Regions from separate parts of the Oceanobacillus caeni genome, predicted to be linked through region 2. Evidence: riboswitches for the same ligand, from Rfam matches in the RefSeq annotation. Region 2 holds a riboswitch; each other region holds the start of a gene.
The links. A riboswitch is a leader RNA that binds a small molecule or an ion and turns the genes downstream of it on or off. The one in region 2 is predicted to bind S-adenosylmethionine.
Positions count from the first base shown of each region.

Region 1: another riboswitch for S-adenosylmethionine. It lies ahead of ACFQ18_RS09710 (ATP-binding cassette domain-containing protein); the one in region 2 lies ahead of ACFQ18_RS17085 (carboxymuconolactone decarboxylase family protein).
Region 3: another riboswitch for S-adenosylmethionine. It lies ahead of metK (methionine adenosyltransferase); the one in region 2 lies ahead of ACFQ18_RS17085 (carboxymuconolactone decarboxylase family protein).

Region 1 covers NZ_JBHTKV010000011.1:41,552-51,831, forward strand. The annotation lists gene nhaC (Na+/H+ antiporter NhaC) at 1-103, shown strand, start outside; gene ACFQ18_RS09695 (AzlC family ABC transporter permease) at 407-1,114, shown strand; gene ACFQ18_RS09700 (branched-chain amino acid transporter permease) at 1,111-1,440, shown strand; gene ACFQ18_RS09705 (LiaF transmembrane domain-containing protein) at 1,645-2,301, shown strand; SAM riboswitch class I at 2,550-2,651, shown strand; gene ACFQ18_RS09710 (ATP-binding cassette domain-containing protein) at 2,814-3,845, shown strand; gene ACFQ18_RS09715 (methionine ABC transporter permease MetI) at 3,835-4,485, shown strand; gene ACFQ18_RS09720 (MetQ/NlpA family ABC transporter substrate-binding protein) at 4,502-5,335, shown strand; gene ACFQ18_RS09725 (amidohydrolase) at 5,415-6,617, shown strand; gene ACFQ18_RS09730 (SEC-C metal-binding domain-containing protein) at 6,887-8,089, shown strand; gene ACFQ18_RS09735 (PD-(D/E)XK nuclease family protein) at 8,113-8,241, shown strand; gene ACFQ18_RS09740 (RpnC/YadD family protein) at 8,621-9,550, shown strand; gene ACFQ18_RS09745 (hypothetical protein) at 9,625-9,918, shown strand; gene ACFQ18_RS09750 (hypothetical protein) at 10,203-10,280, shown strand, end outside.
Region 2 covers NZ_JBHTKV010000041.1:3,041-13,320, reverse strand. The annotation lists gene ACFQ18_RS17100 (serine/threonine protein kinase) at 35-706, shown strand; gene ACFQ18_RS17095 (glycine zipper 2TM domain-containing protein) at 861-1,109, opposite strand; gene ACFQ18_RS17090 (bile acid:sodium symporter family protein) at 1,895-2,848, shown strand; SAM riboswitch class I at 3,080-3,185, shown strand; gene ACFQ18_RS17085 (carboxymuconolactone decarboxylase family protein) at 3,342-4,010, shown strand; gene ACFQ18_RS17080 (LLM class flavin-dependent oxidoreductase) at 4,029-5,405, shown strand; gene ACFQ18_RS17075 (sodium:solute symporter family protein) at 5,596-7,092, shown strand; gene ssuE (NADPH-dependent FMN reductase) at 7,303-7,860, shown strand; gene ACFQ18_RS17065 (M20 family metallopeptidase) at 8,484-9,659, opposite strand; gene ACFQ18_RS17060 (Zn-dependent hydrolase) at 9,661-10,280, opposite strand, start outside.
Region 3 covers NZ_JBHTKV010000001.1:9,672-19,951, forward strand. The annotation lists gene metK (methionine adenosyltransferase) at 458-1,654, opposite strand; SAM riboswitch class I at 1,985-2,092, opposite strand; gene pckA (phosphoenolpyruvate carboxykinase (ATP)) at 2,599-4,185, shown strand; gene ACFQ18_RS00050 (ABC transporter substrate-binding protein) at 4,326-5,315, shown strand; gene ACFQ18_RS00055 (ABC transporter ATP-binding protein) at 5,329-6,105, shown strand; gene ACFQ18_RS00060 (ABC transporter permease) at 6,102-6,902, shown strand; gene ytkD (RNA deprotection pyrophosphohydrolase) at 7,250-7,717, opposite strand; gene ACFQ18_RS00070 (hypothetical protein) at 7,747-8,286, opposite strand; gene ACFQ18_RS00075 (hypothetical protein) at 8,567-8,887, opposite strand; gene ACFQ18_RS00080 (o-succinylbenzoate--CoA ligase) at 8,975-10,280, opposite strand, start outside.

The DNA.
Region 1 (10,280 bases), on a different contig from region 2:
ACTTGAATATTTACCTTTTGCGTTTTTCTGTTTACTATCCCCAGTGCTGACCATCTTATTTGGATTCACTGGTAAAACATTAACTTATGCAAAAAGCGAATAATGGATTTTAATTTGGGGGAGTTGACTAGATGGGTTAACTCCTCTTTTTGAGTGGGTATTTTTTCACCCACTTATTCCGGTTGTAGATATTAACCCTTATCAAATAAGCCAATGTAAATTACATAGCATTGATTAGAACGGATTCTACTTTTGTGAATGAGAATACATTTTTTCCTAAAAAGGTTTGATGGTTAAGAATAATGAATAATCATGATACACTTTACAATTGAATTGCCTTCATTTTTATAAATGCGTTGTTTATTACCATCAAATATAATTATAAAATTAAAAAGGAAGTGAACTTATGGATAAACACATAAATGCGTTACGAACAGCTTTTCCCTATACTATTCCGATTCTGGCAGGATTTAGCTTTATAGGGATCGCCTATGGTATGTATGTTCATGCTCTGGGTTTTGAGCCTATTTATACTTTTATAATGAGCTTTTTTATCTTCGCAGGCTCAATGGAATTTGTAGCTGCTACGTTATTGCTTGGAGAATTTAATCCTATTTATGTTTTATTTTTAACTTTAATGCTAAACGGAAGGCACTTATTTTATGGTATTTCGATGTTAGAGAGATTTAAGGGAACCGGAAAAAAGAAATTTTATCTCATATATGGTATGTGTGATGAATCGTTTGTGATAAATAGTACTGCAACGATTCCTTCCAATGTGGACAGAGGTTGGTTTATGTTTTATGTCACGCTATTAAATATGTTTTATTGGGTCAGTGGAGCGATGATAGGAAGTTTAATAGCTTCTATTGTTAGCTTTGATACGAAAGGTTTAGACTTTGTTATGACTGCACTGTTCGTTGTGATTTTTTTAGATCAATGGATGAGAGAAGATAAACATTACAGTTCATTAATAGGAATTGGAGTTTCGGTGTTAGCACTCATCATATTTGGCCCAGAATATTTTACTATTCCTGCGATGATAATCATGTTAGTGATTTTAACGCCTTTACGAGGTCATATTGAAAATAAAAAGGTGGTGAATGAAAGGTGACTTTTACACAAGAAATGATAACGATTGGTACAGTTGTTTTGGGAACAGTGATTACAAGGTTTTTACCTTTCATAATTTTCTCAGCAGATAAGCCTACACCACCCTATATTCAATTTTTAGGTAATGCTTTACCGCCTGCTGTATTTGGTTTACTCGTTATTTATTCATTAAGAGATATTTCTTTTTTATCTGGCAGTCATGGGATACCAGAATTAATTTCAATAGGTTTAATCATAATAGTACATTATTGGAAGAAAAATATGTTTCTTTCAATAGCAAGTGGGACAATATGTTATATGTTAATAATACAATTCATATCCTTTTGATAATAAGCATGATGCCTATTAGGATAACAGGATATATAAGAGCCGCTTTGGAGGAAATGTTAGATTCATTAAAAATTTTTATGGATAGAGTCGAAGGAAATTGATTATTTTTAGATAGAGTTATAAAGACTTCCACTATAATGCTAAACCCTTTAATCATTAAAAAGCCCCGTGATACATAAAGTAGTCTCAGGGGGGATGCCTATGTCGGGAAGAATATGGGTGGGTTTGTTTTTTCTTATATTTGGTTTTGGCTTTCTTTTGCATCAGGCTGATATCATTGACATGTCGCAAGTCTTGTCTACTTGGTGGCCGCTCATACTCATTATTATTGGTATTATTCAGCTAATCAATCGTACACTTTCTTGTACAGTGTCAGGTTTCCTATTTTTATTGGTTGGTGTCTTATTTTTCATCAATCAATGGTTTGACCTTCATTTAATTTTTTATTTGTGGCCGCTTATTTTCATTTTCATTGGTTTCGTTATCATACTTACCAGGGCTAAAAGTGGAAAAACTAAACATACGAGCGATAAACTAAGCACATTCTTGTTATTTTCAGGTGCGGAGATTAAAAGTCAATCGAAAAATTTTCAAGGTGGTAGCGTTGTGACAATAATGGGCGGTGTGGAAATTGACCTCCGTGATGCAGTCATTGCAGAGGGAGCTATGCTTGACTTCACTTCTATCTTGGGAGGGATAAGCATCATCGTTTCAGAAAATGTTCAGGTTGAAATATCTGGTATCCCCATTTTGGGTGGATGGGAAGATAGTACAAGAAAACATGGAGAAAGTGAAGAAGTTGTTGTATTAAAACTTAACTGCCTTACGATTCTAGGTGGATTGGAAATTAGGAATTAATAGATTGTCTATAATTGGCTTTTGTATACGGTAACCTAAAATGAGTAACGGTACGATCTCTTAAGTAAATTATTCTCATTAGTTTGTTGGGGTAGTACAATATTCTAAATATACAATCTTCTAGGGAAGATATTGACAATTTTATTTTCTGAATGTAAAGTATAATGTAATGTTTTTGTTATATTAATTACTTTGCAAATTCTGGCAAATGTCGGAGATAGGCATCTTTTAATTTCATAATATATTAGTTCTTATCTAGAGAGGCGGAGGGACTGGCCCGATGATACCTCGGCAACGGACATATAAGTACCGTGCCAATTCCAGCAAGCGAAAAGCTTGGAAGATAAGAGGAATTTCAGTACATATAATATTTTTTATATTACTCCTGAATCCTTCTTCTTCCATGAAGAAGGATTTTTTGTTCTATTTTATGATTTTTATACGATGAAAACATTATTCGACTAATATCAGGAGGCGCCAGGCATCATAGAGGCAAGAAAGGGGATAATAACATGATAGAGTTTCAGAATCTTGGGAAGGTTTATGATAGTGGTGGAAAGCAGGTTCATGCTTTAAGCAATATAAACTTAAAAATCAACAAAGGAGAAATTTACGGAGTTGTTGGTTATAGTGGTGCTGGTAAAAGCTCACTTATTCGCTGCGTCAATTATTTAGAGTGTCCAACTTCAGGTAAAGTCATTGTGGATGGTCATGATTTATCTGTTTTATCGGAGAAAGAAATCCGTAAAGTGAAGAAAAAAATAGGGATGGTTTTTCAGCACTTCAATTTACTAAACTCCAAAACTGTGTATGCAAATGTGGCAATGCCACTTGTGCTTGAAAAGGTACCAAAGGAAAAGATGAAGAAAAGAGTTCACGAATTACTAGAGTTTGTTGGCTTATCCGATAAAGCAGATATGTATCCAGACCAACTTTCTGGTGGGCAAAAGCAGCGGGTCGGTATTGCAAGGGCATTGGCAACTCAGCCTTCCATTTTACTTTGCGACGAGGCAACATCTGCTCTTGATCCGCAGACAACAAGTTCTATTCTACAGCTTTTGAAAAAGGTCAGTGAGGAATATGATATTACGATTTTAATGATCACCCATGAAATGTCCGTTATTCGTGAAATTTGCGATAAAGTTGCAGTCATGGAAGCGGGTCAAATTATTGAAGAAGGCAATGTATTCGATGTCTTTACAGCGCCTAAAACAAAAACAGCGCAGAACTTTGTCAGTACTGTCATGAATGATCAAATACCAAGTTCCATTTTAGACATGATTGATAATAACAATGGGTCACAAAATATATTCCGAATTAATTTTATCAATCAATCGACAAGTAAGCCCCTTTTATCACAGCTTGCTAAAAAATTTGATTTAGATGTCAATGTTTTATTTGGGAGTATTACGGAACTTCAAGGAATCCCATTTGGAAATTTGATTGTTCAATTTCAAGGGTCTGAATCTGAGGTGAAACGAGCATTAACGTACATGCACGCAAAAGAAATAAGCTTCAGGGAGGTGACATCACATGCTAGTTAATTCCGAACAAATTATAGAAGCAATAATTGAAACAGTACAAATGGTAGGTATATCCTTTATTTTCTCCATCATCCTTGGGTTACCGTTGGGTATTGCACTTTTCGTAACTCGTAATGGACAAATACTTGAAAACAAACCAATTTTTGCGGTATTAAATGGAATTATTAATATATTCCGTTCTATTCCGTTCATTATTTTGCTGGTAGCAATCATTCCAATTACTCGCTTGATTGTTGGAACGTCTATTGGCACTGCTGCAGCAATTGTTCCACTTGTCTTTTATGCGGGGCCATATATTGCTAGATTAGTAGAAAGCTCGTTATTAGAAGTTGACGAAGGTGTGCTTGAGGCAGCAAATGCCATGGGTGCAACGCCGTTTCAAACGATTTTTCGCTTTTTATTACCAGAAGTACTTAGCTCTTTAGTGGTCAACTTCACTATTGCAACCATCGGGTTAATCGGAGCATCAGCAATGGCCGGAACGGTAGGTGGAGGAGGAATTGGTGACCTTGCCATTACATATGGATATCAGCGTTTTGATACGACAACGATGGCTATTACGGTTATCATCCTAATAATCATGGTTCAAGGACTACAATCATTAGGAAACTATTTATCAAGAAAAATACGTAGAAGATAATCAGGAGGAAAACAGGATGAAGAAAAAAATTCTATTAACTTTTCTTTTTATTGTATTCATTGCTATTACAACAGCTTGCTCAGGTGATACAAGTGGGGGAGAAACAAAAAAGGTGAAAATTGGTATTAGTGGTACAGATACACAGACATGGGATTATGTATCTGAGAAGGCAGCAAAAGAAGGAATTGACATTGAAATTGTTTCTTTTAGCGACTATGTTCAACCAAATACAGCCCTTGCAGACGGCGAACTTGATGCTAATTCATTCCAAACGGTTGCTTATTTTGATGAATTTATTAAAGAACATGATTTAGATCTTGTACCAATTGCAACAACATATCTTGCACCAATGGCAATTTACTCAAATAATTACAAAGACGTAAAAGATATACCAGAGGGTGCTAAAATTGCACTACCAAACGATGTATCAAATCAAGGAAGAGCACTCGTTTTACTACAAGAGGCTGGCTTTATTAAACTTGTAGACAATTACGATGGCCTTGGATCGATAGAAGAAAGTGTTGTTGAAAATCCTAAAAATATTGAGCTTATTCCAACGGCTCCTGCCCAAATACCAAGAGCATTAGCTGATGTAGATGCAGGTGTTATTAATAATGGTTTTGCAAGGGATGCTGGACTAAATCCACTTAATGATTCCATTTTCCATGAAGACGAAACAGCTTATGACTACCTTAACATTATAGCGGTAAATGAAGAAGATAAAGATGACGAAACATTGAATAGAATTGTCGAATTATTCCAAGAAGAAGATACAGCTGAATTTGTCGAAAAGGAATATGGTGGGACATTAATACCAACCTTTGTACCATTAGATAAAATTGGCTGGTAGGAAATAGAAAATACCATTGAATGAGAAAAAGAGAGGGACTTTTAGTTTCCCCATTTTTCTAAAAATAGGGGGCATTGTAATGACAAATGTAACAACAAATTTTAAGGAAGTATTAAAAGAAAATATTGAGGCCAACAAGGAACGTTACCTCACAACAAGTCATAAAATTCATGCGAATCCTGAAATTGGCAATGAGGAATTTTTTGCTTCTGGTTTACTTACACAAATTCTTGAAGATGAAGGATTTATAGTTGAAAAAGCTGTTGCCGGCCACGAGACTGCTTTTGTTGCCAGATATAAATCAGAAAAACCGGGACCTTCCATTGCATTTTTAGCAGAATACGATGCGCTACCAGGCCTTGGTCATGGATGTGGACATAATATTATTGGAACAATGAGTGTTGCTGCAGCGGTTGCATTAAGTAAAGTTATTTGCGAAACGGGTGGAGAAGTCGTGGTTTTTGGAACACCTGCAGAAGAAGGCGGTCCAAATGGTAGTGCAAAAGGTAGCTTTGTTAAACATGGATTAGTAGAAGGAATCGATACAGCAATGATGATTCACCCAGCGGGAAAGACAAGTCTCACTGCTCCTTCCTTAGCTGTTGATCCACTTGATTTTGAATATATAGGAAAATCTGCCCATGCGGCATCTTCTCCACATGAAGGAATTAATGCATTAGATGCTGTGATTCAACTTTTCAATGGGATTAATGCGTTAAGACAACATGTAACTGATGACGTCCGTATTCACGGAATTATTACAGATGGTGGCGATGCTCCGAACATTGTTCCAGATTATGCAAAAGCAAGATTTTATATCCGTGCTGCCACACGTACAAGATTAAACGAAGTTACAAAAAGAGTAAAAGCAATTGCAGAAGGAGCAGCACTTGCAACAGGTGCCAAATTAAATGTGATTGCTTTCCAAAATGAAGTTGATAACTTGTTATTAAATGATTCCTATAATAAGGTTTTTAAAGAAGTTATGGAAGAATTGGGAGAAAATGTAGATGGTGATAGAGACGGAATGGGTTCAACAGATGCGGGGAATATCAGCCAAGTCGTTCCAACCATTCACCCTTATATTAAAATTGGTTCTAGCAGTCTTGTTCCACATACCGTTCCGTTTAGAGAAGCAGCTGTGTCCGATAAAGGGGATCATGCCCTTATCACAGGCGCAAAGGCGCTCAGCATAACGGCGTTACGACTGATTATGGAGCCAGACACATTAGCTGCTATTAAAAAGGATTTCAAGCAAAGAAAACATGCAGAACAAGGGTGAGAAGACTGCACTGAGAAGTTCCCATTAGAAAATAGCAAATACTTGGATATAGGGATAAAAAACGAGCTGCTGAAATTAACGTATGATAAAAAGTGAATAATGGATTTTAAATGGGGGAGTTGACTAGATAGGTTAACTCCTCTTTTTGTTTAGGAACTTCTTTTAATCCATAGAAGGCAAAGAAAGCTGTTAAAGTCAGAAGCATTTATTGATAGTGATCCTATCTCTCTAGTGACAAATTCTGTATAATCAACCTAAGAGGTGAAATGATGAACGAGAAAGAATTAAAAGAAGCATTTAAAAATCTTCAAGTAGGATTAGAAAAAATGAAAGTGGATCAATTGAAGAACCAAGAACGGAGATACTGGGGAAAAACAATAACTATTCCTTTCACTTTACATGAAGGACTAGCCGGCTATACAAAATATGAATTAGACGATATAAGAAGGTATTTAGACTTAAAGGGCGTGAGTAGTCTAAAGAAGGCTGAACTAATAGCAGTGTTAGAAGAAGAAATACCCGAATCACTTGGGAAATTTTGTCTTCAATTGGATGAGGAACGGTTTAATCTATTAATCAATTTAGCAAAAAATGGTGGCTATATGCATGTTGCAGATTACGAATTTCATAAAATTAACTATTTCCGAGCTAGTGGTTTGGTGTATTCTGGCACGTATAATGGTGAAAAAGCTTTAGTAATACCGAATGAATTAATGGAACCTATATTATCGTTGGCCAATCATTTGAACATAAGATCTGTCATAAAAAGGAATACGGAGTGGATTAAGCTTACAACTGGTTTTTTATATTATTACGGAACATTAGGTCTAATTCAAATAGAAGAACTGCTTAAGACATATACGAAAGAACCTTTTGTTTTACACGAATATATTATGGTCATGCATGAGGCGATATCCTATCATAAAGATGTTTATGTCGATGCGCATGGTTACTCCCATCGTGATGTAGATGATTCCGAAACGGTAAAAAAAGAACACAGGATGAGGAAAAGTCTTTCTTTTTACCCTTTTAAGAAGATTCAAATCCTAAAGGCTAGTGAAGCTAATTTTGTTGATAGGAATGAAAGCTATATCGAACTAGTCAATTTTATAAGGAAAAATTATGAACTTAGTAGAGAAGAAGCGGATATTCTAGTAGAAGACTGTGTTACCTCTATTAGAAATGGGGATAGCTTGAATGAGGTTTTGGAACTCTTAGGTAGCGAGCTGGAATTTGATAGCATGGAAACGGTTCAAGCTTTTGCTGATCTAGTTGTTTCTCTAGTGAATAATACAAGAGAATGGTTTCTTAAAGGCTATACACCAACAGAGCTGTCAGATCGAAAAAAAAGTGCATTACAACCATTACCGGAGACTAAATTACGTGAAGGGAAAAAAGTTGTGAAGGTAGGCAGAAATGAACCGTGTCCATGTGGTAGTGGGAAAAAGTATAAGAAGTGTTGTGGAAGATAGTTTAAAAAATGGAGTGATCCAAAATGGAAATTCGTGATTTGTTTGAGTTAGAAAATTACGAAATACGTCATTCCAATATTTTAGCATGGTTGTTAAACTTAAAAGAAAATCATCATCTTGTCTGGACGGTAAATATGGTGACGGTTTTCTAGTTTGTTTTAACAAGAATGATGCGGAGAAGGTGTTAGATTCATTAAAGAGGTTTGGTTGGAGATAGTTGATTATTTTCAGATAGAGTTATAGATTTCCGCTATATACTAACCCCTCTAATCATTATATCGCCCTGTTAAAAATTTAACTGCCTTACGATTCTAGGTGGATTGGAAATTAGGAATTAAGGAACTATGCATTAGAATAGAAGGAACATAATCCCTCACATGCAGATATAGCGTGATGAGGGATATTTGATTTGAGAGGAAGCCATAAATAAAATGAGATTAATTGTTATTTATTAGAATATTTTAGTATAATATACCTAGTTCACACATCATTGTATTATTCCTCATTACATCCCCTAGGAGGCCTCTACTCATGACTCAAATTACATTAATACGTGAAGAAAATACAAAATACACCCATCACGATCAATTGGCAAAAGAATTGATCTACAACTTTTTTGAGGAATTTCTTGAAGCATTCTTTCCAGAAGTCCATGAAAGTGTGGATTTTTCAGAAATCCGTCCATTATCAGAGGAAGTTTACACGGATATTCTTCAAGGAAGAAATAGAAAGCTGGATATTGTGATTGAAACTAAATTAAAGGGAGAAGAAACGATTCTTATTATCCATGTTGAACCCCAAAGTTACGTTGAAAATGATTTTCATGAGCGTATGTATCACTATTTCAGTCTGTTGTATAATAAGTATCAGAAGCCAATATTACCAATTGCTGTTTTTAGCTATAATGAAAAAAGAAATGAACAGGATGAATTTTCTATAAGCTTTCCTTTTTTTCATGTATTGACATTTAATTTTTTAACACTGGAATTAAGGAAAAAGAATTGGCGCGAATATATTGAATCAGATAACCCTGTTGCAGCAGCATTGTTAAGTAAAATGGGTTATACGGAAAGAGAAAAGATAGAAGTTAAATTGGAATTTTTAAAAATGTTAGTCCGAATGAAACTTAATCCAGCAAAACAAAGGTTTATTACTGGATTCTTTGATGTATATTTAACCCTAAATGATCAAGAGGAGGAGCAATTAATGGAAGAAATTAAAGAATTGGATAATGCAGAGGAAATTTTTGAACTATCAAATTCCTGGGAAAGAAAAGGTATGGAGAAGGGGATAGAAAAAGGTATTGAAAAAGGTATTGAAAAAGGTATTGAAAAAGGAAAAATGGAAGAGCGTCAGAACATTGCTAAAGAATTATTAAAACAAGGATCACCGGTTGAATTTGTAGCAAAGGTTACGCATTTATCTAAGGAAGAAGTAGAAGAATTAAAGGGAAAATTGTAACTTTAAGTATGATAGTCTTTCGGGGTTCCGGAAAAGTGAAATAAGGTACTGGTCGAACAACAAAAGGAAATTAGGTGTCTAATCATAAAAATCCAGATTCTTTATTCTTTGATGTATATTTAACCCTGAATAACCAAGAGAAGGAGCAATTAATGGAAGAAATTAAAGAATTGGATAATGCAGAGGAGATTTTTGAACTGTCAAATTCCTGGGAAAGAAAAGGTATGGAAAAGGGTATTGAAAAAGGAAAAATGGAAGAGCGTCAGAACATTGCTAAAGAATTATTAAAACAAGGATCACCGGTTGAATTTGTAGCAAAGGTTACTCATCTATCTAAGGAACAAGTAGAAGAATTGAAGGAATTGTAACTTTAGGTATGGTAGCTTGGAGCAATCCTTGAAAAATTTATTCTGTTTGAATATGTTTGTAATGGTGTTTTAATAAGTGGTTTTTCTGTACTAAATGATTGCTTTCCCCTTTCAGCTGTTTTATTTCCTGGAATACTTTCTAAAGTTTGGTCTCCGTACTATCCATCCTGTATGCCCCCCTTTTCTCAATAAGGCGGTAAAACTATATCGTTTCCCAGCGCTTTTTACAAATGTTATAATTCCACTTTAGTGAATGTTTCAATTAAGATTAAGGTGATATGCATATGGGGAAATTAAAAAGAAAAAAGACAAATATTCCACGTCATAAACGCATGAATCGTAATAGCCGTTTGCAGTCTGCT
Region 2 (10,280 bases):
TCTATAGTTAAAAATCTAAAAAGGGAGATTTCATATGGAAAATGATTGGGATATAGTACGAGATTCGCTTTCTGAAATTACCGTTTTTTCAAATCCAAACAACGAACCTGTAACAATAAGTGGTCATGCTAAAGATTTGAAGTGTATAGGGGTCGGGACAGATGCGGCCGTGTTTCAATCTTTAAAAGTTCCAGCTTTTGCATTTAAAAAATATGCAATAAACAAAGTAGATAAAGTAAAAGCTGAAGCAGAAGTTTATAAGAAATTAGGAAATTCTCCTTTCTTTTCAACCTGTTTTGCTTCCTACGACGATTACCTCGTTCTGAGCTACGAGGAAGGAAATACACTCTTTGATTGCGTTCTACAAGGGATTCATATCCCTGAACAAGTGATAGATGACGTGGAGGCAGCAAGAGAATATGTTCGTTCAAAGGGACTTAATCCACGTGATATTCATTTGAAAAATATTTTATTACAAAATGGAAGGGCCAAAATACTAGATGTCTCCGAATACATTCAACCAGGTAATGATTTTAGGTGGGAGCATCTAAAAAAAGGATATGAGCAATACTATCATTTGATTGATGGGAATTCTGTACCGTTTTGGTTAGTAGAAACGGTTCGAAAGTGGTATAACCAGCGGAATAAATATTTTTCTTCCTATGAGGATTTTCTGAAGGCTATTTTGAATATCCTAAAAAAATAAGAAGACCAATCTGCTTAAAAGTATGGTGAAATAATTTTGCACTGAAAAAATCGTATGTAAGGTAAAAAAATTAACGAATAAAAAGAAGACATAACTAGTAATAATACCAGTTGTGCCTTCTAAGATAGAGATGGGTCGCCCAGGGTCCCCTTGGTTAAAGTAATTGTTTCATGTCCGAGTTATGTTCGGGCTGAATTGTCTTATTACTTTTGAAACTATCATCGGGGCCAAAAACTGCACCAATAATGGCACCAAGGATATACCCAGTCGTTGCTCCGGTAGAACCGGCAATCTTGCTACCTATGTAACTACCGTATGCAGCACCACTCATTGCCCCATGTCGAGAGCAACCAATGACAATGGAATCATCGCCAGTGTGGATACTGCTCTGAAAATCATTCATATCTTCAATCCTCTCTACTTACTCCTTACTGTTATTTCCAATATTAGGTAAAACTATACAAAAATATTTTCAAAGTTAACTATGACGGGTTGGTATGGGATGTTTTATTAAAGTTCACGGGAAAATGGCTGATATTCGCATTTTGGTATTGGGAATACTGGATTCACGAAAATCATGTTGAATTTAAAATTCTATGAAAGTCAGATCTTATGAAAATAAATGCAACTTATTGCAAGCATTGACGAATTATTTTCTCTGAATTATACTATATAACGTAAAGAGTTTGACTTTTTCCCTTTTACCTTCAAGTAAATGTAAGCGATTTATTTTTTGGGCAAATAGAAATATGTAATTATTATTTATAGTACGGTAAATGATATCGCTAATACTTGGGAGGAAAATTGGAAAAACGGGATTCATCGTCCCACTCCATTCTAACCTTTGAAACTTATCTTTTAGGGGGTATTGTTTGACGGACGGATACGTTTGATTAAAGGTCTGGGAATGGGCAGGATTCCTTGACTTAGTAAGTTTCTAAGTTTAGAAATGGAGAAAATGTAGAAGGATAGGGAAAGAAGACATAATTTGCTTATATGGCAGGTTATGTCTTTTTTCTATTTATGCCACGATTAGTATATAAAAGATCATATAAGCTATAATGGCCTCCCCTGTACATATATTTCTAAAAATTTACACTAGATTAAAGGTTCTATTTATGGTAATATTTTAAATTAAATAACTAGAGGAGTATTCACACTCTTTCGGCAACTTTGGAGGGAACAAGTATGAGAACATTAGGGAAGATTAGTAACTTTGCAACAAGCACATTTGCGCTATGGGTTATTCTTTTTGCAGTGCTTAGCTTCTTTGTTCCACAAGTATTTGCGTGGATAGCACCGCATGTGTCGCTTTTATTAGGAATTATTATGTTCGGAATGGGACTCACCCTGAGTGTAGATGACTTTAAGGGCGTTTTTCTGGCTCCGAAAAGTGTTCTGGTCGGTGTAGTTGCACAGTATACCATCATGCCATTAACGGCTTTTGGACTTGCACATGCATTTAATTTATCGCCAGAAATAGCAGCGGGGGTTATTTTAGTTGGTTGCTGTCCTGGAGGTACGTCTTCTAATGTCATGACGTTTATGGCTAAAGGGAACACAGCATTATCCGTAACGGTAACAGCGTTATCAACATTGCTTGCACCAATTTTAACTCCGTCATTGACTTATTTGTTTGCCAGTCAATGGCTTTCCGTGTCATTCATGGACATGTTCTTGTCGATTGTCCAAGTCGTCTTATTACCAATCGTTTTAGGTGTAGTTATCCGGATGCTATTTAGCAAACAGGTCAGTAAAAGTGTGGAAGTATTACCACTCATTTCAGTCATTGGAATTGTAGGAGTAGCTTCAGCAGTTGTGGCTGTAAATAAAGAATCGATTATGACTTCAGGACTTCTCATTTTTGCAGTCGTCGTACTACATAATTGTTTAGGATATTTGTTCGGGTACTTACTCGCGAAGGCAATCAAACTTAATTTTAAAGATCAAAAAGCAATTTCTATCGAAGTTGGCATGCAAAATTCAGGACTTGCCGCGTCGCTTGGGCTTGCTCATTTCTCGCCAATTGCAGCCGTTCCTGGTGCAATCTTTAGTGTTTGGCATAATATCTCAGGTCCACTCCTTGCAAACTGGTGGGGGAAGAAAGAGCAAGCTGAACCTGGTGTTAAGAAAACTGCATAAGTTTATTTGCTGCTCTTGTATGGTGAAGTATGTATTCTTCACCATACAAGAAAGTTTGACCTATCAACCAAGATATTGTTTCTGTGGGTAATAGTGAATTAGGCCAAAGGTTCTAATTTTTTTGGTGACAATATCCCTGTTGATAAAAAAGTCCTTTTCTGAAAATTTCCTGTTGACAGATTCTTTTAGGTTATGTAAGATGTTATTAATTCTTACTAATTGAATATGTTTTCCTTATCAAGAGTCGGGGTAGGAACCTGGTCCGTGGATCCCGCAGCAACCATTACTAAAGTAATAAGGTGCTAATTCCAGCAAGCAGATGCTTGAACGATGAGGGTTGGTATATATGACCTCTTCTCATCAGAAGGGGTTTTTTGTTTCCTGTTTTCCTGGAAGGGGACTCAAACAGAAATTCTTTTATTCATAATTCCGATTAAACATATTGGAAAAATAATATTCTTAGTAAGAAAAAATGTAAAGGGAGAGATTTAGAATGACAATTACAAAAACAGATAGCTTGTATAAGAAGGAATATTTCGGAAGGATTTTTGAATTAAAGGAATATGCACCAGAGGCTTTCGAAACTTTTTTCAAATTTAATGATCAAGCATTAGCAGAAGGAAAGCTTTCGGTTAAATTAAAGGAATTAATTGCAGTGGCGGTTGCGCATATTACAGGTTGCCCGTATTGCATTGATTTACATGTTGGAAACGCAAAGAAAAATGATTCCTCGAAAGAAGAAGTTGCAGAGGCAATTTTTGTTGCGACTACACTGAAAGCTGGTTCTGCTTTGGCACATGGTGTGAATGGACTGAACGCTTTTGACAATAGTGGAGATGAGGATTTCTATAAAGCATCTTATTTTAATCGCTTGAAAGAATTTAATGCATTAAGCGAAGAAACGTTCCAGGCTTTTGTGAATTTTGATGGAAAAGCAATAAAAGCTGGAAAATTATCCGTAAAAGAAAAAGAACTAATTGCAGTAGCATCTGCACATACAACAGGTTGTGCATATTGCATTGATGTACATACCAAAAATGCGAAGAAAGCTGGGGCAGACTTAGAAGAAATTTCAGAGGCGATTTTCGTTGCAGTTGCGCTTAAAGCAGGTTCTGCAATTGCTCATAGTGTAAATGCGCTAAATGCTTATGATGAGAAATAAGAAAAGGAGAGATACGCATTGAGTAAAAGGAAACAGATTCATTTAAACGGTTTTGTGCAAAATTCACCTTCTCCACATTCTACTGGATTATGGAAACACGAAAAAGATCAAGGAACGAAACATAATCGATTAGAGTTTTGGACGGAAACAGCGAAAGTATTAGAACGTGGGAAATTTGATGCGGTCTTTATTGCGGATGTATTAGGAACCTATTCGGTTTATGGAAACAGCCATGATGCAGCGGTACGTCATGCCGTACAACTTCCTGCACATGACCCATTGTTAATTATTTCCGCAATGGCTCAAGTCACGGAGCATATTGGCTTCGCACCGACAGTTTCAGCCACATATGCACAGCCATATGCATTGGCACGCCAATTATCTACCCTCGATCATTTAACAGAAGGTCGTGTAGCGTGGAATGTAGTGACTTCGTATTTGGAAAGTGAAGCTATTAATCTAGGATTATCTGGACGTCTCCCGAAAAATCAGCGCTACGATCGTGCAGATGAATTTTTAGAAGTAGTTTATAAACTTTGGGAGCATAGCTGGGAAGATGATGCGGTTGTTTATGATCGGGAAGGGGATGTTTTTGCCGATCCTGAAAAGGTTCATGCCATCAATCATGAAGGTGAATTTTTCCATGTACCAGGAATTCATTTGACGGAACCGTCACCACAACGGACTCCGGTGTTATTCCAAGCTGGTGCATCCCCTAAAGGGCGTGACTTTGCGGCAAAACATGCGGAAGCCGTTTTTACGAAAGGTCATTCTTTAGAGGCGTTGAAAAATTACTCCGAAGATCTTCGTAAACGTACGGTTGCTCAAGGTAGAAATGCGGATGATATTCGTATCTTCCCGATGGTTCTTCCAATTATCGGCTCCACAGAGGAAGAAGCGTATGCGAAATATGAGGATTTAAAAAATCATGTTAGTTATGAAGGGACGGCAGCACTTCTTTCTGGGCATACGGGAATTGACTTTTCGAAATATGATCCAGATCAATACATTGAAGACATTGAAACAGATGCAGTTCAAGGTAATTTAGATATGTACACGAAAGATCCAAATAAGAAGTGGACGTTACGGGAAGCAATACAAAATCATGGGCTTGGTAATGGAACCGTGAAATTTGTCGGAACACCTGAACAAATTGCAGATCGTATTGAGGAATGGACGACAGAAGGGGATGTAGATGGTTTTAACATTGCACAGAGTTATTCATTAGAAACATTCCGTGAGTTTGTGGATCATGTTGTTCCAGAATTACAAAAACGTGGCATTTATCGAACCGAATATGAAGGAAAAACATTGCGAGAAAACTTATTCGGTACAGGGTCACCTTATTTACCTGACAACCATCCGGCGAAAAAGGTGTCTCCATTAGTGAAATAGTTAATCCTTACGTTTCTAGCTAAAGCGCCCTGCGCAACCTTTTGTGATAGTGCGATGAGCCTCAGGGGGCGCTTAAGCCTTTCATTGGCAGGTAGGAAAGTATAAAAATCTTTCCTGTCTGCATAAGTGCAACTAAGGCATTCGCCCAACCTAATAGCGAATGCCAAGTTTTCTAAAAAGGGGTAACGTGATGAATACAGTAACATTATATACGTGGGTTGGATTCCTTTTATTTCTAGGTATTATGTTGGCACTTGGATATATTGGGACTAAACAAACGAAAAGTGTTCGTGATTTTGCGATAGGCGGGGGACTTGGCCCAGTTGTGTTGGGGCTATCCTTTGCGGCCACCTATCTAAGTGCAGCTACTTTTCTTGGGTATCCTGGCTGGTCTTATGAATGGGGACTGTCGAATCTTTGGCTTATTCTCGCCATGATTGGTGGAGGAGCTCTAGGAGTTCTTATGGTTGCCAAAAAAATAAGGGAATTAAATAAAGAACAAAAATCACTTTCTTTACCGGATTGGTTAGGCGATTATTATAATAGTGATATTTTACGAGTCGGTACAGGTTTGATTTTACTGTTTAATATTTTTTATATCTCGGCACAGTTTGTAGCGGGAGCGAGAATTTTTGAATATTTACTTGGTATGGATTATACAGTAGGTCTGATTCTTATAACAGTTGTTGTCGTGTTGTACGTTTTTGGTGGTGGGGCATTAGCTGATATTTATACGGATGCGGTCCAAGTAATTTTAATGGCTATTGCTGGAATAATTGTGTTCGTTTCGGGAATTGTGATTTTTTGGAACGGTGGGATTACAACAACACTTTCCGGAATCGTGGACAATTTAGCTGCCCAAGATGGAAATCTAGTAAAGGTATTTAATCCCGATTCCGTTCATTTTTATTCCATTGGTGCAATAATAGGTGCGATTACGATTCAGTGGGCATTTGCATCCGCTCCACATCTATTTAATAAAGTATTAGGTTTAAAGAATGATAAGGATTTAGGAAAAATGATACTTACTTATGTTATAACGGCTTCTCTGTGTGTTGTTGTCTTGTTTGGTGGACTTTATAGTAGGGTGGCAATTGGCCCTGCAGATGTGGTAGCAGATTTAGCCTTAATGGAGTATGTAGCATGGGCATTTCCAGCAATTATTGTAGCTTTCTTCGGAGTCGTGATTCTTGCTGCAGCTATGTCTACTACAGATGGGTTGTTTGTATCCATATCCACGGTATTTGCGAATGATATTTTTCTGAAATTCCTCGTAAAACGCGGATTTGTTCGAGTAGAGGAGGAGAAAGCGGAAAAAATAGCGTTACAGATTAGTAGAATAACGGTACCAATTGTAGGGTTACTAGCATTTCTTATTGTCCTTAAACCACCGATGTATATGGGAGACATTATGTGGATTGGAATTTCCGGTATAGCAGCTGGAACGTTAGGACCTATCTTATATGCGGTTTACAGCAAACGAAAGGCATCTCCAAGGGCAGCGGAGGGCTCGATGGTTATCGGTTTACTAGCGTATTTAATTCTATACTTTGGTGGAATTATCCCAAGTACAATGATAGCTGGGGCAGTAGCGACATTTATTGGGATTCTAGCAATGGTTGTTTTAGCCTTTGTTATAAAGGATAAGGATAGGGAAGAAGAGGTTGAGTTGGCCAAAGCTGAATAGGAGGAATAAAAAATGTTCGTAAATGAAATGCTTTCCGTCTGGCTTTATGGAATGATTGCGATTTATGTCATTATAGGTTTGTCACTTTGGAAATGGTATTTTGGCAAAAGTAATGATTAGAGAACTTGACATTCGCTATTAGGCTGGACAATGCCCTAGTTGCGTTATGGAGGTAGGAAGACTTTTTGCCTGCCGGAGAGGGGAATTACTATGGATCATATTGTTATTGTCTCAGGAAGCCCGTCTTCCACATCAAGGTCGGAGCGCGTTCTTCATTATTTGGGGAAACGAGTAGAACAAGAGGGGTTTTCGATAAAACATATTTCCGTAAAAGATGTGGATGCGGACGATTTATTATTTGGTAACTTTAATAGTGATCAAATTAAACACATTACTTATGATTTACAACAGGCAGATGGGGTTATCGTTGGTACACCGGTTTATAAATCATCCTATTCAGGGATTTTAAAAGCACTTATTGATCTTTTACCACAGGATATTTTACAAGACACTCCTGTCCTACCATTGATGACAGGAGGAAGTGCCTCTCATCTATTAGCAATTGAGTATACACTTAAGCCACTTTTAGCATCTTTGAAGGGCCAAAGTGTAAAAGGACTTTATTTTCTAGATAGTCAATTAGATAAAACAAAGGAAAATCCGATTATAGATAAAGAGATATTAGAGAGAACTAATAAACAGTTAGAGTATTTTTTAGGAAAAGTAAATCAGAGCATAAAATATCATAGATTGTTAGAAGTATATTAAAGCAGGTAAGGCTGTCTCGTAGTACTTGGGGCAGCCCCTTTTCGTATGCAAGCCGATATCTGTTGCTTGAATGCCTGATATTCAATGCAGTGACAGCTGATATCTATTGACTGAATACTGATTTCTGTCATATGAATGCCGATATCTGTGGCCGAAAGGGAATTCCTACATTTCATATTAAGATACCAAAAAAACGAGCAGTAAATTTATTATTTACAGCTCGTTTTTGAAAAGAAAGGAAAGTATAAAAATTTAGCTTATTAAATCTTGTCAAAGGGAAGACCACGTCCAGCTCCAGCGCCCAACGACTAGCGAGACTTCCCTCACCTCATGACACGATAAAGAAGACTTGCCGATGGTGAAACCAGAGGCTTAGTCGCACTTATACCCTTGTGGTGAAAGTCAACATCGACTCAAAGTATTAAAGGAAGGCCGACTAAGTGCGGCCTTTGCGGCCAACGTCGGCATACCCCTATGAAGGGGCATGTTTCCTTTATCTCCTACGGAAGTGGAATGTCCGATTAAAACCGCCGCTTTGCGCGGCAACATCGGACCACCTGGCATGGCCAGGCGCAGTCCGTACGTCGCTAAACGGGCGCTTCCGCTTTTGTTCGAGGCATCCCTTATTTATTCAAATAAGACCAAGCGTATTGTGCGTATAATTCAGCTCCTGTTATGAGAGCATCTTCATCAATATTAAATCTTCCATGGTGGTGCGCCCATTCTGTGTCTTTTTCCGGATTTCCACAACCAACTAATGCAAAACTTCCAGGTGCTTCATCTAAAAAGAAACTAAAATCTTCTCCCCCCATAGTCGGCTTTTGATCATAAATGACATCTTCGCCAAAGGCTTCAGAGGCTACTTGTTGAACAAGATGTGTACTTATTTCTTCATTAATAACCGCATTGGTTCCTCTAGAATATGTTACTTTAGCTGTTGCTCCATAAAGACTTGCAACTGTATTTGCATAGTGCTCTAATTCTTTTTCTACGTGATTTCTTGTTTCCTTATCAAAAGTACGAACGGTTCCTTCAATGACCGCATTTTCTGCAATCACATTAAATCTGGTTCCTACTTCCATTTTTCCAATTGTCAGTACTGCCGTGTCAAGCGGATCAACGGTTCTAGAAACAACGGTTTGTACGTTCATGACAAAGGATGAAGCGACAACAGCTGCATCAATGGTATCTTGTGGGATAGCACCATGACCTCCTCTTCCTTTAAACTCTACTTTGAAAATATCTGCAGCAGCAAAGGCTGGACCCGGATTACATACTATCTTTTGCGTTGGGGTTTGGGACCAAATATGTATACCAAACACATTATCCACCCCGTCCATGGCACCTTGTTTAATTATTGTTTTTGCACCTTCAGCAACTTCTTCAGCTGGCTGGAATAAAAGTCGAACACTTCCGGGAATATCATCTTTCACTTGATGTAATGCTTTTGCTGCAAATAGAAGCATCGAAGTGTGTGCATCATGACCACATGCATGCATTTTTCCATCAAATTTAGATTTATAGGCTAAATCTTGATTGATTTCTTGAACGGATAATGCGTCCATATCCCCACGGAGTGCTACCGTTTTTCCTGGTTTGCCTCCTTTAATTTCCGCGATTACGCCAGTAGGTTCCGTTCGGCGGTAGGGGATACCTAACTCTTCTAACTGTTCACATATAAACGCAGTCGTATTTTCTTCTTCCCAAGATAGTTCTGGTTCACTGTGTAATTTTCTACGTGTAGCGATTAGTTCTTCTTCGTGTTCCGTGATGTATGATTTAATTGCTTTGTTAATCATCCTACTCTGCCTCCGTTAATCTTTTTGCTGTTTCAAATAATACGTCTACTCCTTGGGCTAAATGTTCTAAGTCTGACCATTCCTCTGGACAATGACTCAGTCCATCTTTACTTGGAATAAAGATCATCCCGGCTTCTGTATAGTCTGAAAATACCATCGCATCATGGCCAGCCCCGCTTAGCATCGGTATAGAAGAAATCCCTAATTTTCCTGTGGATTCTTTTAATGAGGATCGAACCTCTTTACTTAATTCTTTCGGTTGGATATATAATTGCTGCTCGATGGAAGTTTTAATGCCATCTTTTTGATATGATTCAATAAGTGCTTTTACTTTTTCCATCACGCGTTGAATCGATGCTTCTTCCCCTGAGCGAAGATCAATCGAAAAGATTACTTTATCCGGAATGACATTCGAGCCATTTGGATAGACAGCAAACTGACCAGTAGTAATGACGGTGCCATTTCCTTCCGCTTTTGCTAGTTTTGGCAATTGGGAAACAATTGTTGCTGCAGTAATTAACGCATCTGAACGACGATCCATCGGTGTTGTACCGGCATGTCCTGCTTTTCCTTCTATGGTCACTTCAAATTGTGTCAGACCAACAATCGTGTCAACAACCC
Region 3 (10,280 bases), on a different contig from region 2:
ATTGTAATACTTCAGTGATAAAATCAAAAAAACTGCCACATCTCCGTGCTGGCAGCTTTCATGGTGTCTAGGAATTTATATAATTTGTATGGCTGTGGAGAACTTAGATACAAAAATAGCCACGTCCGGCTCCAGCGCCCAGTGACTAGTAGACTTCCTTCACCTCATGACACGATAAAGAAGACTTGCCGATGGTGAAACCAGAGGCTTAGTCGCACTTATACCCTTGCGGTGAAAGTCAACATCGGCTCAAAGTATTAAAGGAAGGCCGACTAAGTGCGGCCTTTGCGGCCAACGTCGGCATACCCCTATGAAGGGGCATGTTTCCTTTATCTCCTACGGAAGTGGAATGTCCGATTAAAACCGCCGCTTTGCGCGGCAACATCGGACCACCTGGCATGGCCAGGCGCAGTCTATACGTCACTAAACGGGCGCTTCCGCCTTTGTTCCTGTTACTTTATTTTATTAAATCCTTTAATTCATCTACCCTATCCAATTTCTCCCACGGGAACTGAACATCTGTTCTACCAAAATGGCCATATGCCGCTGTGTTTTTAAAGATTGGTTTTCTTAGGTCTAACATATTAATTATCCCTGCAGGCCTTAAATCAAACACTTTACGAACAGCATCCACTAATTTAGTTTCATGTACTGTACCAGTTCCAAATGTATCAATAGATATAGAAACGGGTTCCGCTACACCAATTGCATAAGCTAACTGAACTTCACAAGACTTCGCAAGTCCTGCTGCAACAATATTTTTTGCAACATAACGGGCTGCATAAGCAGCAGAGCGGTCTACTTTTGTGGAATCTTTACCACTAAATGCCCCTCCGCCATGTCTTGCATATCCGCCATACGTATCTACTATAATTTTACGACCAGTTAAACCAACATCGCCTTGTGGTCCCCCAACAACGAATCTACCAGTTGGATTTATAAAATATTTCGTATGGTCATCTAGTAATTCTTTAGGCACTATAGGAAGAATTACTTGTTCTTTCATGTCTTTTTCAATCTGTTCTTGAGATACTTCTGGATGATGTTGAGTAGAAATAACAATAGTGTCAATACGAACCGGATTATTATTTTCATCATATTCGACAGTTACTTGTGTTTTTCCATCTGGACGTAAATAATCTACTATATTTTCTTTACGAATATCTGCTAATCGTTTAGATAATTTATGTGCTAATGAGATTGGTAAAGGCATAAGCTCTTCTGTCTCGTCACAAGCAAAACCAAACATTAATCCTTGGTCTCCCGCTCCAATTGCAGCGATTGCTTCGTCACTCATTTTGCCTTCACGTGCTTCTAGCGCTTTATCTACTCCCATCGCAATATCTGGAGATTGTTCATCTATTGCTGTTAAGACAGCGCAGGTATCTGCATCAAATCCATATTTAGCTCTTGTATAGCCAATCTCTTTCACCGTTTTCCTGACAATTGCAGGAATATCTACATACGTACTAGTAGTAATTTCACCAGCTACTAAAACAAGACCAGTAGTTACTGTAGTCTCACAAGCAACTCTTGCATTGGGATCATTTTTTATAATTTCATCTAAAATGGCATCTGATATTTGATCTGACATTTTATCTGGATGCCCTTCTGTTACAGACTCAGATGTGAATAAACGACGTTTTTCAGCCATAAGGCTCATTCTCTCCTTTAATTGGTGTTACGGAACTCTTTTCATTATTTCGATTAAAGATCTTTGTATATTCTATATATAAAAGCATTGAAGAAACCATTGCTTTTTATATAATAAAGAAGACTTCCATCAGTGGGGATTTTCCTTCATTCCCCACTGTCGTACTTATCGGACCTTTGCGGGTAGTTGATCTCCCGCTTACCTTCTTTGTTCTTCAGAAGCTTGAGGAGGGAGTCTTACTGCCCATTTAGGTGGGATAAAAGGAACTGTTTCTTCTTTAAAAGCAAAAAAATCCCTATCCTACATTGAGGAAAGGGTTCGGTCCTTTCACTCTTATTGTTCAAGGAATGATCCTTGCTTCAGGTAAGCACCTTTTCACAAGCGTGTGAGGTTGCTGGGCTTCATAGGGTCTGTCCCTCCGCCAACTCGGAATAAGAGAGTTTCCGTCCATTGTTATCGTAACGAAATGTGTGAGTAATGTCAATAACTTTTCCTCTACATATGATGGTTGAAGCAAATAAAGAATACTTCCATCATTGGGGGTTTTCCTTCATTCTCCACTGATGGTTAGTCGCACTGATCGGATCTTTACGGGCAGTTGATCTCCCACCTACCTTCTTTGTTTCCTTAGAGGCTTGAGTGGGATAGAAATATTGTAGTTATTTCCGTTAATTTAACAAATAGCAAATTTTACTAAATTGAAACATAAATAGTATGGATTATTTTTGTATATGTGTTATACTAATAATCGAATGTAATGAAAAGTACAATTTTTAGCAGTTAGGAAAGTATAGATTCTTTCTCGTTTGGGGTACCGATTACCCGCCCCACTGTATAAATCTGCTAAGTGCAACTAACGCATTCGCTAAACCTATCCTATAGTGAATGCCAAGTTTTCTAATTATCTTCATCAGTAATTTATTATAAAGCGGGGGATTTTTTTTATGAAAATGGTGGAAAGAACATTATGGAAAGATTTACTTCATCAACATGAAAACATCAAAGAGAATTTATCCGAACCACAATTAGTGGAACGTATATTGGGCAGGGGAGAAGCAGCATTAAGTGAAACTGGGGCGGTTCGAGCAACAACTGGAAAATATACAGGAAGATCCCCTGGTGATAAATTTATTGTTCGTGATGAAGTGTGTGAAGCTACTATTAATTGGGGAGCAGTAAATCAACCCATTGAAGAGAAGTATTTTGATAGTCTATATGAGAAAGTGATTGATTATTTAAAAGAAAAAGATGAAATTTATTCTTTCAAAGGATTTGCTGGAGCAGATAAAAAATATCGCTTACCAATTCAAGTAATTAATGAATTTGCATGGCACAATCTATTTTCTCGTCAATTATTCATTAAGCCACAACAAGACGAATTAGAGAACCATCAAAGTGAATTCACTGTTATTTCTGCACCTAATTTTAAAGCTGACCCTAGTGTTGATGGAACAAATTCCGAAACCTTTATCATTATTTCTTTTAAAAAGAGAATTGTTCTTATTGGTGGAACGGAGTATGCCGGAGAGATTAAGAAATCTATATTCTCTGTTATGAACTACCTTCTTCCACAACAGGATGTATTATCCATGCATTGCTCTGCTAACGTAGGTAAAGAAGGTGACGTTGCTTTATTCTTTGGTCTGTCTGGTACAGGTAAGACTACGCTTTCTGCGGATCCGTACCGCCGATTAATTGGGGATGATGAACATGGTTGGAGTCCGAATGGGGTATTTAATATAGAAGGTGGCTGTTATGCAAAATGTATTAACCTCTCAGAAGAAAAAGAGCCACAAATATACAACGCGATTCGCTTCGGATCTGTACTCGAGAATGTAATATTAGATGAAAATACAAGAACACCAGAATATGACGATACCTCTCTTACTGAGAATACTAGGGCAGCGTATTCTTTAGAGAATATCGATAATATTGTTACACCAAGTGTTGCGGGCCATCCAAATGCAATTATTTTCCTAACAGCTGATGCTTCCGGCACGTTACCACCTATTAGTAAATTAACGAAAGAGCAAGCTATGTATCATTTCTTAAGTGGATATACTAGTAAACTTGCTGGTACAGAACGTGGTGTGACAGAACCGCAAGCAACTTTCTCAGCGTGCTTTGGTTCCCCATTCTTACCATTAGCTCCATCTAAATACGCTGAAATGCTAGGAGATAAAATAGATCAATTCAATGCCAAAGTGTTTTTAGTTAATACTGGCTGGACAGGTGGTTCCTACGGGGTAGGAAACCGTATGAAACTTTCTTATACTCGTGCAATGATTCACTCTGCACTAGAAGGTGAACTTAATAATGTAGAAACCGTTCAAGATGAAGTATTCGGATTAAATATTCCACTTCATATTCCTGGGGTTCCTGATGAAGTGTTAGTTCCAAAACAAACTTGGGGTGATAAAGCAGCTTATGACAAAGCGGCAAAAGAATTAGCTTTGAAATTCCACGAAAACTTCAAGAAATTCACTCATGCATCCGATGAAATTAAGAATGCGGGTCCACTATTTAAATAATAAAATTCAAAAAGTCGGTCTCTTTTAGGAGATCGGCTTTTTTCGTTTGAAAAAAACTTTAAATCAATAGGCAATCACACAATTTTCTCCTAGGCATAAACTGTGGAAGGAAGATAATTTAAATGAAAGGGTCGAGAACTATGAGAAAGATTAAAGGCTTTATTTTGTTGTCCATCGGTTTACTTATCTTTCTTTCGGCTTGTGGTACAGGTGGAACATCCAAAATCAGTATCGGTGAAGTAACGAGATCTGTTTTCTATACACCTATGTATGTAGCGGTAGAAGAAGGTTTTTTTGAAGAAGAAGGTCTAGAAATTGACCTGCAAACTACATGGGGCGGAGACACGACTATGACCACGTTATTATCTGATGGAATCGATATAGCTTTAGTGGGTGCCGAAACGTCCATTTATGTATATGCACAAGATTCAAAGGATTATGCGATTAACTTTGCCCAACTCACACAAACAGATGGTACATTTTTAGTAGCAAAAGAGGTAAAACCTGACTTTACGTGGGAAGATTTAAGAGGAGAAAACTTTCTCGGACAGCGAGTTGGTGGAATGCCTCAGATGGTTGGAGAATATGTGTTAAAAAAACACGGTGTGGATCCGCATGCAGACGTTAATTTAGACCAAAGTGTCGATTTTGCAAACATACCAAGTGCTTTTGCTTCTGGTGATTACGAGTATGTACAGTTATTTGAACCAACAGCAAGTGTTTTTGAACGGGAAGGAACCGGACATATTGTAGCTTCCTTTGGTGAAGAATCTGGCACTGTCCCTTATACAGGATTCATGGCTAAGCAAAGTTATATGGACAAAAATGAAGAAACGGTATTAAAATTCACGAAAGCATTGTATAAAGCTCAGGCCTGGGTCCAAGAAACAGATGCAATGACCCTCGCAGAAATTGTTTCGCCATATTTTGAAGATACCGATATCGAATTATTAGCTTCATCTATTGAACGTTATAAAAACCAAGATTCTTTTGCAACAGACCCACTTTTGGATAAAGAAGAATGGGAACAACTGAAAACAATTATGGACGAAGCAGGTGAGCTACCCGAAGATGTCCCTTATGAAGAGTTGGTGAATACGGAATTTGCGGAAAAAGTAATAAACGACTAAGGAGGAAATTAGCGTGTCATTTCTAACATTGGATCATGTATCACACCACTACTTTTCTAAAGACGGCTATACTAAAGCACTTCATGACATATCATTTTCCTTAAAGGAAGGTGAGTTTGTTTCCTTGCTTGGACCGAGTGGTTGTGGAAAATCAACCATACTATCCATTATAGCTGGCATTATGAAACAAACACAAGGTAAAGTCCTACTTGAAAATAAAGATATTCAAGAATCAGAACTTGCTATTGGATACATGTTGCAACAAGATTATCTCTTCCCGTGGAAAAATATTATTGACAACGTGTTGCTCGGTCCTAAAATCCATAATAAACCAACAGTTGAATTAAAGGAAACCGCTATTCAACTTTTACAAGAAGTTGGCTTAAAAGGAGTTCAAGATCAATACCCAACTTCATTATCCGGTGGTATGAGACAACGTGTAGCACTTGTTAGAACGCTTATCTATGACCCTAAAATCCTCCTTCTAGATGAGCCATTTTCGGCGTTAGATTACCAAACCAAGCTTAAATTAGAGGATTTAGTTGGCAAACTTCTAAAAAATTATCATAAAACAGCTATTCTTGTTACTCACGATATCGGTGAAGCAATAGCAATGAGTGACCGAATTTTAGTAATGAATGCGAACCCAGGAAGTATTGCTAAAGTATTTGAAGTCCCAATTGAAATTCGTCAAAATCCCCCACTCGACGCTAGAAAACATCCTAAATATCAGCCACTTTTTGATAAAATATGGGAGGAGCTTGACAGTAGAGAAGGTGATAAGAAATGAAAAGCGATCAACAATTATTCGATAGCTATCTGAAGGAAAGAAAAAAGGAAAAGAAAATTGTGTTGATATGGCAATTTTTCATTCTCATCATGTTCTTTGCATTATGGGAAATTGCAAGTCGTTTGTATTGGATTGATCCATTACTATTTAGCTCACCAAGTCGGATTTTCACCTCATTAATAGGTAGATTTGCAAATGGATCAATGTTTTCCCATTTATCAGTAACGTTATTTGAGACTATATTAGGTTTCATCATTGGTACTCTTGGCGGAATTTTACTGGCAACATTACTATGGTCTTTTACACGCTTTTCTAAAATTATGGATCCTTATATAGTGGTACTAAACGCAATGCCTAAAGTTGCGCTGGGGCCAATCATTATCGTAGCGCTTGGACCAGGATATTTATCCATCATAGCAATGGGGTTCCTTGTATCCGTAATTATAACCACCATAAACATCTTCTCGGCTTACAATGAAGTAGATCCAAATTATTCCAAAGTATTAAAAAGCTTCGGTGCAACGAGATGGCAATGTTTTAAAGAAGCTGTATTTCCAGCCACCATGCCAACTATGATCTCAACGCTAAAAGTTAATGTAGGATTATCATGGGTCGGAGTAATTGTTGGTGAATATTTAGTTTCGAAGCAAGGACTCGGTTATTTAATCATTTATGGATTCCAAGTATTTGACTTCACCCTTGTAATGTCTAGCCTTGTGCTTATCGCTATTCTTGCAGCAATCATGTACAAAGTAGTGGAAGGAATAGAAAGATGGTTAATAAAACATGCCCACTGAACAAAAGCGGAAGCGCCCGTTTAGCGACGTACGGACTGGACTGAACCGCAGGAGATAAAGGAAACACGACGAGCGGAGTGAGTCGATGTTGACTTATCGTACGGAGGTGAAGGAAGTCTCGCTAGTCGCTGGGCGCTGGAGCTGGATGTTGTCTTCCCTATGACAAGATTTAATAAGCTAAATTTTTCCTATCTTTTAAAAAATACTAACCATCGGTGCAAGGTTTACCTTCTCCACCCTGATGGTTAGTCGCACGTATCGGATCTTTACGGGCAGGTGATCTCCCACCTACCTTCTTTGTTTCCCAAGAGGCTCGGGGTGGGAGTCTTGCTGCCCGTTTAGGTGAGTTAAAAATGATTCTGAATCCATTTTAAGCTAGAATCCAGCACAGAATCTTTCATAATGAAACTATACTCTTTATTCTTTCTAACATCTGAAGGAATTTCATTTAAAAGTACAGGTCCTTCTGTTTCAAAATAATGATTTTGTTCAACTAGGTTTTCTATAGTAGCAAAATACACATTCTTTATCACGTAATCACTTTTACCATCCACATAATATTGACCGACATAACTTATATGTTTCACAATTCCGCCTGTTTCTTCTTTAATTTCACGAATAGCAGCTTCTTGTGCATTTTCTCCTTTTTCAACCTTGCCACCTGGGAACTCTAGCCCTCTTTCTTTATGTCTAGTTAAAAGCCATTGGTCATTATAACGACATATAATCCAAACGTGCTTGGGATTTTTAGAAAATGGATGGTCTTCATAGGAAAAGGTAACTTCATTATTATAAAAATCTCTAAATGTTTTCAAAAACTTCAACTGCCTTTTTTCATAACCTACTAACGATGTGTAATACTACTAATTTTCCAATCCCCATTATAAGTGAATTCTATTTCAATCGTGTAATCCCCATACAAATCCACCTGATTTTTCTGAGTTAGTATTACCTTTGTTTCATTTATTTGATCGATTTTATATTCATTTTTAGCAACAAACCAAGGTGGGGTTTCTGTAGGTACTATATAAAGCCCATCCCCTTTTTCCTTGTAGTAAAAATCAACATACGGCATTGCAACTTCTTTTGTTGTGATTCCTTCAAATTCTTTTAACAATTCCTCTTTAGTATGAAAGTCAATTACTCTTCCATTTATATCTGTTGGTTGTACTAATATATCCATAAACTCATTCGTTAAAAAAACTATATCTTCATGTGTTAATTGTTTATTCTCCATTTTATCTCCTGTTTCCATATACTCAGAAGACAGAGTAAATTGCCGACCTTCAGCTGAAACAGGTAAAAGGTTTTCGTTCGTAATACTCAGAAGAAGCACAATTATCCCCGTGATTAAAACACCTATAAATATAGCTATTTTCTTCATATTGTATCCCCCTTAGCATTATTATTTTTACTATTCCTTTTTATCTAAGGGGTTAAACACAAATGAAGATGCAGGAATCATAAAGAAGACTTCCATAAGTGGGGGGTTCCTTCATCTCCCACTGATGTTAGTCACGCTTATCGTATCTTTACGGGTATTGTTCTTCCCACCTATCTTCTTTATTCTCCAGAAGCTTGGGGCGGGAGACTTACTGCCAATTTAGGTGGGATAAATTAACAGATAAGTCTGTTATTAAACAATAACATATTTTCTCTGTCTTTTACATATCATTTTCATTTAAAATTCCCATACTTTCAATATGCTCACGTGTTTTTTTATTTCCTAATTCATAAAGCATTTGATACACCTCTAGCATATTGGAGTCGTATTTGTCGTTTGAATCATCATGATGATATTCTACAAACGGTAAATGTGCACGAAAAAATGTAACTACTCCAGCATCATGCATATTTTCGAATTTTCTACGTAGATTACTTAACTCTGTTTCCGTAGCACTTATCTCTAAATAACCATTTCGATCATGTGGACGATGTGAAATCTCACCCTCCACCAAGCTTACATAATATTTGTTTTTTTCCATCAGGAACACCTCCTAATACTAATTTGGCTTCCTGTTAGGAAAGTATTCTAAAAGATTGGTTGTTCTCAAAGTAAAGGCCAATTTTTATTATCTCCGCAATTCAAGTAGCTTACTTCTTACTAGTTTATTCGAAGCATTCCTCGGTAATTCTTCTACAAAGTGAATTTCTTTCGGAATTTTATATTTCGCTAATCTTTGTCGCAAAAATGAGAAAACCTCAGATGCCGTTACATCTTTTATCTTTACGACAAAAGCAATTGGAACCTGCCCCCATGTTTCGTCTGCTAAACCTGTTACCCCCACTTCCTTAATTTGTTCCATTCCAGACAATACACTTTCAATCTCGGAAGGATAGATGTTTTCTCCCCCAGAAATGATAAGATCTTTCCTACGATCCACTACATATAAAAATCCATCATCATCTAAATATCCCATATCACCTGTCCTAAGCCAACCATTATGAAAGGATTTTTTATTTGCTTCTTCATTTCTATAATAACCTTTTGTTACCATCGGACCTTTGACGATAATCTCTCCTATAGAGTCTTCATTGCCTCCATCAATTCGAAGCTGCGCTGGAAAAAGGGCTTTTCCCGCTGATCCTAATTTTTTTAAAGCGTCTTGCGGACTTAATGTAACGATTTGTGATGAAGTTTCCGTCATTCCATAGGATTGAAAAACAGGAATTCCCTTTTCTTTCGCTTTTTCTAATAATGGCTTTGGTGCTGGACCACCACCAAGCAACATGCATCGTAATGTATTAGGATAGCGATTGTTCCCTAATTCATTTAATAATTTTTGTACCATAACCGTAACGACAGAAACAATTGTAATACCCTTGGACATGATAGCATCATGAACTTTTTTCACGTCAAATTTCTCTAATACGTAAATAGGCATGCCATAAATTAGGCTTTTTATAGAGGTGGATAGACCACTTACATGAAAAATCGGTAAAGGAATAAGCCACTTATCATCTTTATTCAAGCCTAGATTCAGAGCAGAGCCAATCGCACTCCACCAATGATTACCGTACGTATGGAGTACCCCCTTTGGAAAACCTGTAGTACCAGAGGTATAAATAACTGTAAAAACATCTTCCAAATTAAGCTCCGTTTTTAAAGGTATATTGTATTTTTCTTGCAATACATTTATTTCCGAAAAACTCTTCACCATCGAAACCTGAATTTGGCTTGCACTCATTTTGTACTTATCCGAGGTTAAAACGATAGAAACATTTGCGTCTTTTAATTGAAACTCTAATTCCGGTCGTGAAAGTCTCACATTTAAAAGTACTCCAACCGCTCCTAAATAACTTAACGCATGAATAGCAACAATCATTTCTATGCTATTGCCGGATAAAATTCCGACATGCGTCCCTTCATGTACATTT